One region of the Paenisporosarcina sp. P4_D4 genome, then DNA from elsewhere that is predicted to be linked to it. Evidence: a T-box and tRNA genes for the amino acid it is inferred to sense, from the RefSeq annotation. Region 1 holds a T-box; the other holds one or more tRNA genes.
What was found. The T-box of region 1 lies ahead of AC1DSL_RS11055 (valine--tRNA ligase). A T-box ahead of a tRNA ligase gene usually reads a tRNA of that ligase, here a tRNA-Val.
Positions count from the first base shown of each region.

Region 2: it encodes a tRNA-Val, which carries the amino acid that the T-box ahead of AC1DSL_RS11055 (valine--tRNA ligase) is inferred to sense. The anticodon was not compared.

Region 1 is NZ_JBFUIO010000044.1:101-4,532, reverse strand. It holds gene AC1DSL_RS11065 (AbrB family transcriptional regulator) at 1-428, shown strand, start outside; gene AC1DSL_RS11060 (hypothetical protein) at 619-1,170, shown strand; T-box leader at 1,448-1,674, shown strand; gene AC1DSL_RS11055 (valine--tRNA ligase) at 1,721-4,366, shown strand.
Region 2 is NZ_JBFUIO010000025.1:9,775-14,206, forward strand. It holds gene AC1DSL_RS08225 (MDR family MFS transporter) at 1-578, opposite strand, end outside; gene AC1DSL_RS08230 (DNA-3-methyladenine glycosylase family protein) at 678-1,523, opposite strand; gene AC1DSL_RS08235 (thermonuclease family protein) at 1,591-2,148, shown strand; gene AC1DSL_RS08240 (sunset domain-containing protein) at 2,214-2,312, shown strand; gene AC1DSL_RS08245 (2'-5' RNA ligase family protein) at 2,330-2,854, shown strand; tRNA gene AC1DSL_RS08250 (tRNA-Val) at 2,932-3,004, shown strand; gene AC1DSL_RS08255 (NAD(P)H-dependent glycerol-3-phosphate dehydrogenase) at 3,499-4,432, opposite strand, start outside.

The DNA of each region.
Region 1 (4,432 bases):
TGATGGCACCTATTTTATCAATGGCCATTGTGCAGTTCGTGACAGATCATCCAGTTGTCGAAGTGCCTTCCATCGTATTAATTCTGTCTCAAATATTTGTGGGTGCTCATTTAGGCTTACAGCTCGAAAAAGTAAGAAATCAATTATCGATACGACTGTTCGCAGCGATTGTGCTGACAAACTTGGCGCTTATTGCATTTTGTGGATTCATTGCATACATACTGACAAACATTCATCCAGTTAACACGTTTCTAGATTTCTTTATTAGTGCAGCGCCTGGAGGAATTGCCGAAATGTCCATTACAGCATTGGAAACGGGTGCAGATTTGTCGACCGTCACCAGTTTTCATTTATTCCGGATTTTCTTTATCTTGCTGATTGCAGGACCTGTGATGACGTATGCATTGAAAAAATGGTTGAAAGCCTGATGTTTGATAGTGAGCGGTTGCTCAGACTGGCTTTTTTGAGTTTTCAACTGAAATAGAGCTGGTGACGTCTTAAAAAATAGTGAACTACGTCTGAGAAACTTTATGAACAACGAGAAGTTCTTCATGAAAGCATAAAGGCTCGTTCACTCGCATAAAATCTTTCACATAGCTTTGTGAAGGAGGACAAGAAGTGAATCAAGTTAATTGGAAGCTTCAAGAAGTTTTTTATTTCCCGGAAAGTTTTGGGGTGCCGACAAATGCTGCACGAATTGAGGTCAAGCCACAAGTAGAGTTTCAGCAAGTTAAAGGAGTAAGTAGTTTATATGGCATTTACCATATTGCAGCACATGTAGCTTTCCAACCAGGTGAATGTGAGCACCACGGAACGTCTGAATGGGTTTCAATCGAGGACTTGGACATGAATGGGGAAAACGGCTACTTTGAATATGCGGTGCCTTTATTCGTGGAATTACCTCCAAATTATGTTCATGGCAAAGTAGAACCTGAAATCCATCTGTCGGACGTTAATGCATCTGTCACCGATGAAAAAACGTTGAAAGTGGAATGGAGCGTTACTTGCTCGTATGAACTTCCTGAACCACGGGAATCCTCTTCCGTAGAAGTATTCACTGAGCCTGTCAATTCCACTTCCGAGGAAAATCCGGTGGTCAAAGAAAATGTAGCATTGCCATTCTTCCTGAGTGATTTAAAAGACGGCTACTCCGTCTATGAAGTTAAATAATATCTTTTTGAAATAAAAATAAGATGAAAATTAACAAGCACAGCAGCAAGAAATCGAAGGTCGTCGGGATGAAAATGGTACGGATAAGTTCGAAAACTGTGATCGGCAAAATGATATGTTTGCAGTAGAAGCGGGTTTTTCGAAGCCACGGTGGAAGCAGATAAGGATTATATCCTCTTCGCATTGAGATTCCTCCTTTCAAAAATACTTGACGAGTTGTCGTGCAGTCCTATACAATAATCTCATCTTGGAAATACAATATGTTACAAAACTAAATAACAATGCATTGATTGGGAAGAGTAAAGTGGTGCTGTTTTCACAAGAGAGGGAACGTTTGGTGAGAGTTTCCGTTAACACACATTTGAATGTCGCCCATGAGCAGTTTCTGTGAACCTGTAAGTAGCAGAAACCGGTTAAAAGCCGTTATATAAACTTGAGAGCGTGATGATTTTTTTGTCATCTGCGAATAAAGGTGGTACCGCGAACAACTCCTTCGTCCTTTTTGTGACGACAGGAGTTTTTTTGTTTTCAAAAAAAGGAGGAATCGATTATGACTGAACAAAAACCAGAACTTTCAACGAAGTATGATCCGAAGTCCATCGAACAGGGACGCTACGAATGGTGGCTTAAAGGAAAGTATTTTGAAGCACAGCCTGAAAGCGGCAAAGAACCATACACCATTGTAATCCCACCGCCAAACGTAACAGGTAAATTACACTTGGGCCATGCTTGGGACACAACACTTCAAGATATTTTAATCCGCATGAAACGCATGCAAGGATATGATGCACTATGGTTGCCAGGAATGGACCATGCAGGTATTGCGACACAGGCAAAAGTAGAAGAAAAACTTCGTTCTGAAGGTAAGTCACGTTACGATTTAGGACGTGATGAATTTGTTAAAGAGACTTGGAAGTGGAAAGAAGAATATGCAGGTCATATTCGTACGCAGTGGTCAAAAATTGGATTAGGTCTTGATTACTCACGTGAACGTTTTACACTCGATGATGGCTTATCAAATGCTGTTAAAGAAGTATTCGTTAAGCTTTACAACAAAGGGCTTATTTATCGCGGCGAACGTATCATCAACTGGGATCCAGCAACGAAAACAGCTTTATCTGATATCGAAGTAATCCATCAAGACGTACAGGGTGCTTTCTATCATATGCGATACCCGCTCACAGATGGCACAGGTCATATTGAAGTTGCGACAACTCGACCGGAAACGATGCTGGGCGATACTGCAGTTGCGGTTCATCCGAAAGACGAACGTTACATGCACTTAATTGGCAAAACCGTTACATTGCCGATCGTAGGACGCGAAATTAAGATTGTTGCAGATGATTATGTGGATATGGAATTTGGAAGCGGTGCTGTTAAAATCACACCTGCACATGACCCGAATGACTTTGAAATCGGTAACCGTCATGACCTAGAGCGCGTATTGGTTATGAAAGAAGACGGAACGATGAATGACAATGCGGATAAATATGCAGGGATGGATCGCTTCGAATGCCGCAAGCAAATTGTTGCGGATCTTCAAGAAGCGGGAGTATTGTTTAAAATCGAAGAGCATATGCATTCAGTTGGGCACTCAGAGCGTAGCGGCGCAGTAGTTGAACCGTATCTTTCGACACAGTGGTTCGTAAACATGCAGCCACTCGCAGACGAAGCAATTAAATTGCAGCAAGGCGAAGACAAAGTTCAATTCGTACCGGAACGCTTTGAAAACACCTATATGCGCTGGATGGAAAACATCCGTGACTGGTGTATTTCACGCCAATTATGGTGGGGTCACCGAATTCCAGCTTGGTACCACAATGAAACAGGCGAAATTTACGTAGGTCATGAAGCACCAGCGGACATCGAAAACTGGAAACAGGACGAAGATGTATTGGATACATGGTTCTCATCTGCACTATGGCCGTTTTCAACAATGGGCTGGCCGGACGAATCAAACGAAGAATTCAAACGTTACTACCCGACCGATGTATTAGTAACAGGATATGATATTATATTCTTCTGGGTATCACGTATGATTTTCCAAGGAATTGAGTTCACGGACCAACGTCCGTTTGACGATGTATTGATTCACGGACTTGTACGTGCTGAAGACGGACGTAAAATGTCTAAGTCATTAGGCAACGGAGTAGACCCAATGGACGTAATTGAGAAATACGGTGCGGATGCACTTCGTTACTTCTTATCAACTGGTTCATCACCAGGGCAAGATTTACGTTTCTCAATCGAGAAAGTGGAATCGGTTTGGAACTTCGCGAACAAGATCTGGAACGCTTCACGTTTTGCCATGATGAACATGGAAGGCATGAAGTTTGAAGATATTGATTTAAGTGGAGAAAAATCTGTTGCGGACGCATGGATCTTGACTCGCTTGAATGAAACAATTGACCAAGTAACAAAACTGGCAGAGAAATATGAGTTTGGTGAAGTAGGGCGCGCCCTTTATAACTTCATCTGGGATGACTTCTGTGACTGGTACATCGAAATGGCGAAGTTGCCATTATACGGTGAGGATGAAGATGCGAAGAAAATGACTCGTTCAGTGTTGGCATACGTTTTAGACAACACGATGCGTTTACTACATCCATTCATGCCGTTCATCACGGAAGAAATCTGGCAGAGCCTGCCGCATGAAGGCGAATCAATTACGATTGCTGCATGGCCGACTGTCAATGAATCGTTGACGGACAGCACAAAAGCATCAAGTATGAAATTGCTTTCGGATATCATCCGTTCAGTACGCGCGATCCGTGCAGAAGTACAAACGCCAATGAGCAAAAAAGTGCCGTTATACATCTCTGCTAAAGATTCAGAAACATTAGCAGTACTCGAAGCAAATGCGATGTACTTGGAGAAATTCTGTAACCCAGAACCATTGGTTTTAGGTCAAGGAATTGAGGCACCAGGTCAATCAATGTCAAGTGTCGTTTCAGGTGCAGAACTATTCTTACCACTTGAAGGCTTAATCGACGTAGCAGCTGAAACTGCACGATTGGAGAAAGAGCTGGAGAAATGGGCGAAAGAAGTTAAGCTTGTAACAGGCAAACTTTCAAATGAACGTTTCGTTTCGAAAGCACCTGAAGCAGTTGTTGCAGAAGAACGCGCAAAACAACAGGATTATATCGAAAAACACGCAACCGTTGAAAAACGCTTGGCTGAATTGAAGAATTTATAAGTTAGTGATAATGCCTCAAAAGCTTAAGGCTTTTGGGGTGTTTTTTATGGTGTGAAGAATAGTTTA
Region 2 (4,432 bases), on a different contig from region 1:
CGAACTGGTTTCGTCTCTTCAGTAAATTTAATGAGGATCCATGCCAGTAATAAACATACGAGACCTGCGGTTACCATCAATCCGAATCTATAGCTAAAAAAGAAAATCCCTCCAAGAATCGGTCCAATAACAACAGCAATATTTATGGAAGTATAAAAAACGGCAAAGACATCACTACGGTGCTCTTCTGGTACTACATCTGCTACCATAGCCTGACTTGCTGGCCAATAGAGAGAGCCAAACATACTTGCGATAGTGAATGCGATAAATCCTAAGCTAGGTGAATCTAAAATAGGTGAATTTGCAAGTGCAAACAGGAAAAACGCGCCCCCTTGACCAAACGAGGATAAGACCATCATCGTTCTTCGACCAAACTGATCAGCACAATAGCCTCCCGCTAAATTGGCTCCTACTGAAAACACTTGCGATAAGATAAGCAATAAACCGGCAGTAGTTTTACCAAACTCCTCTGCAAAATAAATGGCAAGGAAAGGGAAAAACATCCAAAACGTAATGTTCATAAACGCTTCTCCTATTAACCTTGCTCTCAAACTTCGATCCCAATCTCTAATTCTCATGATGTCTACTCCCCAAGATCATTATCTGATATTTCATAAAATTATTGTATCATTGGGACCCATTAAATAGACATACATAATTCGACTGAATGACAGAATTTACTCAATACTTCTCCATAAATAAAGCGATGCGTAGCTTAAATAAGGAGACCATTCCGGAAAATGCGAAGAAATTTCCGCAGCTTTCGGTTTATCTGCTGTTCCCCAAATTTTTTTCAATGCATTTTGCAAACCGATATCTGCAAGTGGAAATAAATTAGGTCTGCCCAATCCGAAAAGCAAAAAACTTCCCGCTGTCCATGGGCCGATTCCACGATATTTCACTAGAGTCTCAATAATTGTTTCATCATCTTGATAAGAAAGTGATTCGAGATCCAATTCTCCGTTTGCAATCGCTTTTGAAACACCGATTACATATTCTGCTTTTCTCGTACTGAATTGCAATTTCCGCAGATCTTCAACTTGAAGTTCCCCTACTGCAGAAGGATCAGGATACACCCATACTCCTTCCACTTGTTCGCCGAATGTATGAACAAATCGCTCTGTTAATGTATGTGCAAAGGATAAATTCAGCTGCTGGTGAATAATGCTTTTCATTAAGGTCGCATACAACGAAAATTCCCGAATGATGGGTGTCCCCCGGTGTTCTTCAAATAGTAAAGCAAGGTTCGTTTTTGCAAAGTGTTCATGAATAGGTTCTAGGGAACGGTCGAAATGAAAAATTTCTTTGATTTTCTGGATTTCTTTATCGTCTTCAAGTCCTATTATTTTGAATACAGGCTCATCGGTTGTACCAAAGGCTTGAACTTTATAAATTTTGCGCTCTTCAGTTGGCACCATTACATATCGCTTTTCTTTGTTTAAAGAAATTAATGGGTCCATTGATAATCGATCGAGCACACGCTCGAAATTATAAGGGAAATCTAAATGAATAGTTTCTGTCATAGTCGTTTCCTTCCTGTTCGGTTATATTTAGTACATACATTTTGACAGTAAGAATCTAGGGATATAAATGAAAAAATGGTTGTGGCTCCTTCTCGTTCCAGTTCTCTTCGCAGGCTGTGATGTGAGTTCGAATTCTACTGATAAATCAACCAGTGCAAACGATACGATTCCAGTCGAATTGATTGCTGTCATTGATGGAGACACCATTAAAGTAAAGTATAACGGAAAGATAGAAACTGTCAGGTATTTATTAATCGATACTCCCGAAGTAAGACACCAAACACTTGGGAATCAGCCTTTTGGTGACGAAGCGAGTGAACGCAATGAACAGTTACTGAAGAATGTTGCTGTGTCTCTCAAATTTGATGAAGGAGACCGATATGATGATTACGAACGTCTTTTGGCATATGTTTATGCAGATGGACAATCCGTCCAAGAAATATTGCTATCCGAAGGGCTTGCTCGTGTTGCCTATATTTTCCCTCCAAATGATCGTTATGTAGATGCTTACAAAGAAGCCGAAGCAATTGCCCGTAAAAACAATTTGGGAGTATGGGAATATAAAAACTATGTAACCAAAAGAGGATTCGATGAAACAAAAGTTGAAGAAGAAAAACAGAAGTAAATAAACATCCGAGCGAATGCTTAATTAAAGGCAATATCAATCGTGAAAACAAGAAAATTTATCACATACCAACAGGAAAATATTATGAACAAACAAAACCAGAAAAATGGTTTTGTTCAGAGCAGCAAGCATTGGATGCAGGATTTAAAAAATCTGGGGAATAAGTAAAGGAGAAATGAATATGCAAGTACTTGTCTTAAGGTTTGATTACAAACTTTCCACAAAATTAGAGCATGATAGCAAAGACTTACACTTAGCTTCAAGACGGGGCAATGAAACGCAAATGCCTCCACATATTAGCCTGTTTTCTTTTGAAAAGATCAATCCGGCGACATTAAAAGAACAAGTAAACAAATGGATAGAACAACAAAAACAACTAGACATTTCATTTTCTTCATTAGGTTTCTTCAAACAGAATGGTACTTTTTTTGTAGCTTCCGTCGTTACAAAAGAATTGGAGAAGTTTCATCGGGAATTATTTTCATTAATTTCGCATTTACATACGAATGAAATATCTCCCTACCTGCCAGGTAAATGGGTTCCTCATTCATCACTGATTAACAAAGTGCCTCTCACAGCGTGGGGTCCGCTTTTCCAGAGAGCCAGCTTAGCGTTTGAACCACAATCAGGCAAGGCGGTCGCGCTGGAATGCTGGTCGATTGTAAATGGATATGCACAAACTGAATGGACATATTTTTTAAAGTAAATTATTCGCATATTTCTTTATTAGGTCATTGACTATTAGCCTATGAACGATATAATAGAATTTGTCCTAGTAAAAACGATCTTGTAGCTCAGCTGGGAGAGCGCCACCTTGACAGGGTGGAGGTCGCTGGTTCGAGCCCAGTCGGGATCATACGCTTAAAACGCCTGTAAACGTTGCTATATCAATGTTTACAGGCGTTTCTTTTTAGTGAACCATCTTCCCAAAAATAAACGTAAGTGATCGAATAATCATCCAAAGTCCTAGTAAAACTGTAGAAGCTGAAATCTTCTATCAATGGAGATGAAGAAGCCCCTTATATGCTTGTTTCATAAGATCCAGAAGATGAAACTTATAACTTTGTATATGAAGGTGCGATGTTAAAACCCATTCAATAATGTAGCAAAAAAAGAACACCGATTATATATCGATGTTTACAAAAAACGCCTAAAACCTTTATATATCAAGGGTTTTAGGCGTTACAAGAATTTTGGGTTTGCGTTAAAACGGTACATGCGGAGCATACCTGTAAATACAGAAAGCTAACGTCTTTTCTCAGACGTTAGCTTTTTTCTTTTTTCTTATTCAACTAAAGCACCCGTTAGTTGAATTACACAATTAAGAAAATCTCTAAAATGTATCAGTTACTATCGTGATGTTTGAAATTCAAATTTTAAAGGTCTTAAAAATAATTCTTCTAATGTTTCTTTTGCATTTTTGTCCTCGAATAATATCTCATGTAAAGCATTGCATATTGGAAGTTCAACTTCATACTGCATAGATAGTTCTTTTATTGCCTTAACTGTAGAAACACCTTCTGCTAATTTCTCAAACCGTTCTCCTTCAACAAATGCTTGTCCGAATTTTCTGTTATGACTATGTTTTGAAAACAATGTTGCTTCGTAATCTCCGAGATGGCTCAATCCATATATGGTCAGATCATTTCCTCCCATTGCTTTTACTAGCCGGGAAATTTCCCCTGTCCCCCTTGCCATGAGTGAACCCTTTAAACTGCTGTAATTTAATCCATCTAGCATTCCTGCTGCTATACCCATAACATTTTTTGCAGCTGCACCAATTTCATTTCCAATAAGATCTTCTCCATAATAAAACCTAATCAAATCACTGTTAAACTCTCGAGCAAGCTTTTTAGTTATTTCAATATTTTCCGACCCTATTACCATACAATTTGGGATATTATTCACATAATCTTGTACGTGTCCAGGACCAACCCATACGGCCAAATTCACATTCTTACCAACCTCTTCACCAAATACTTTAGAGAGCCTTTTCCCAGTCGCAGCCTCTATACCCTTCATACATAATAKGAATGTCTTCTCATGTATTTCATGTAAAGTTCTTAGTTGTTGTGCAAAAGGACGTAATTCTTGAGCACTTATAGAAATAATTATTATATCAGCAGATGATACTGCTTTTTCTAATGAACTACTGAGTTCTATTTCTTTTGGTAATAAAAGATAATCATTTTTTCTTGTTTCTTTTAAACTACTATAATTTCTGGAGCTTTCTCGCCCCCATAACATTACATTGTGTCCAACCTTATGAACATACCAAGCCAGG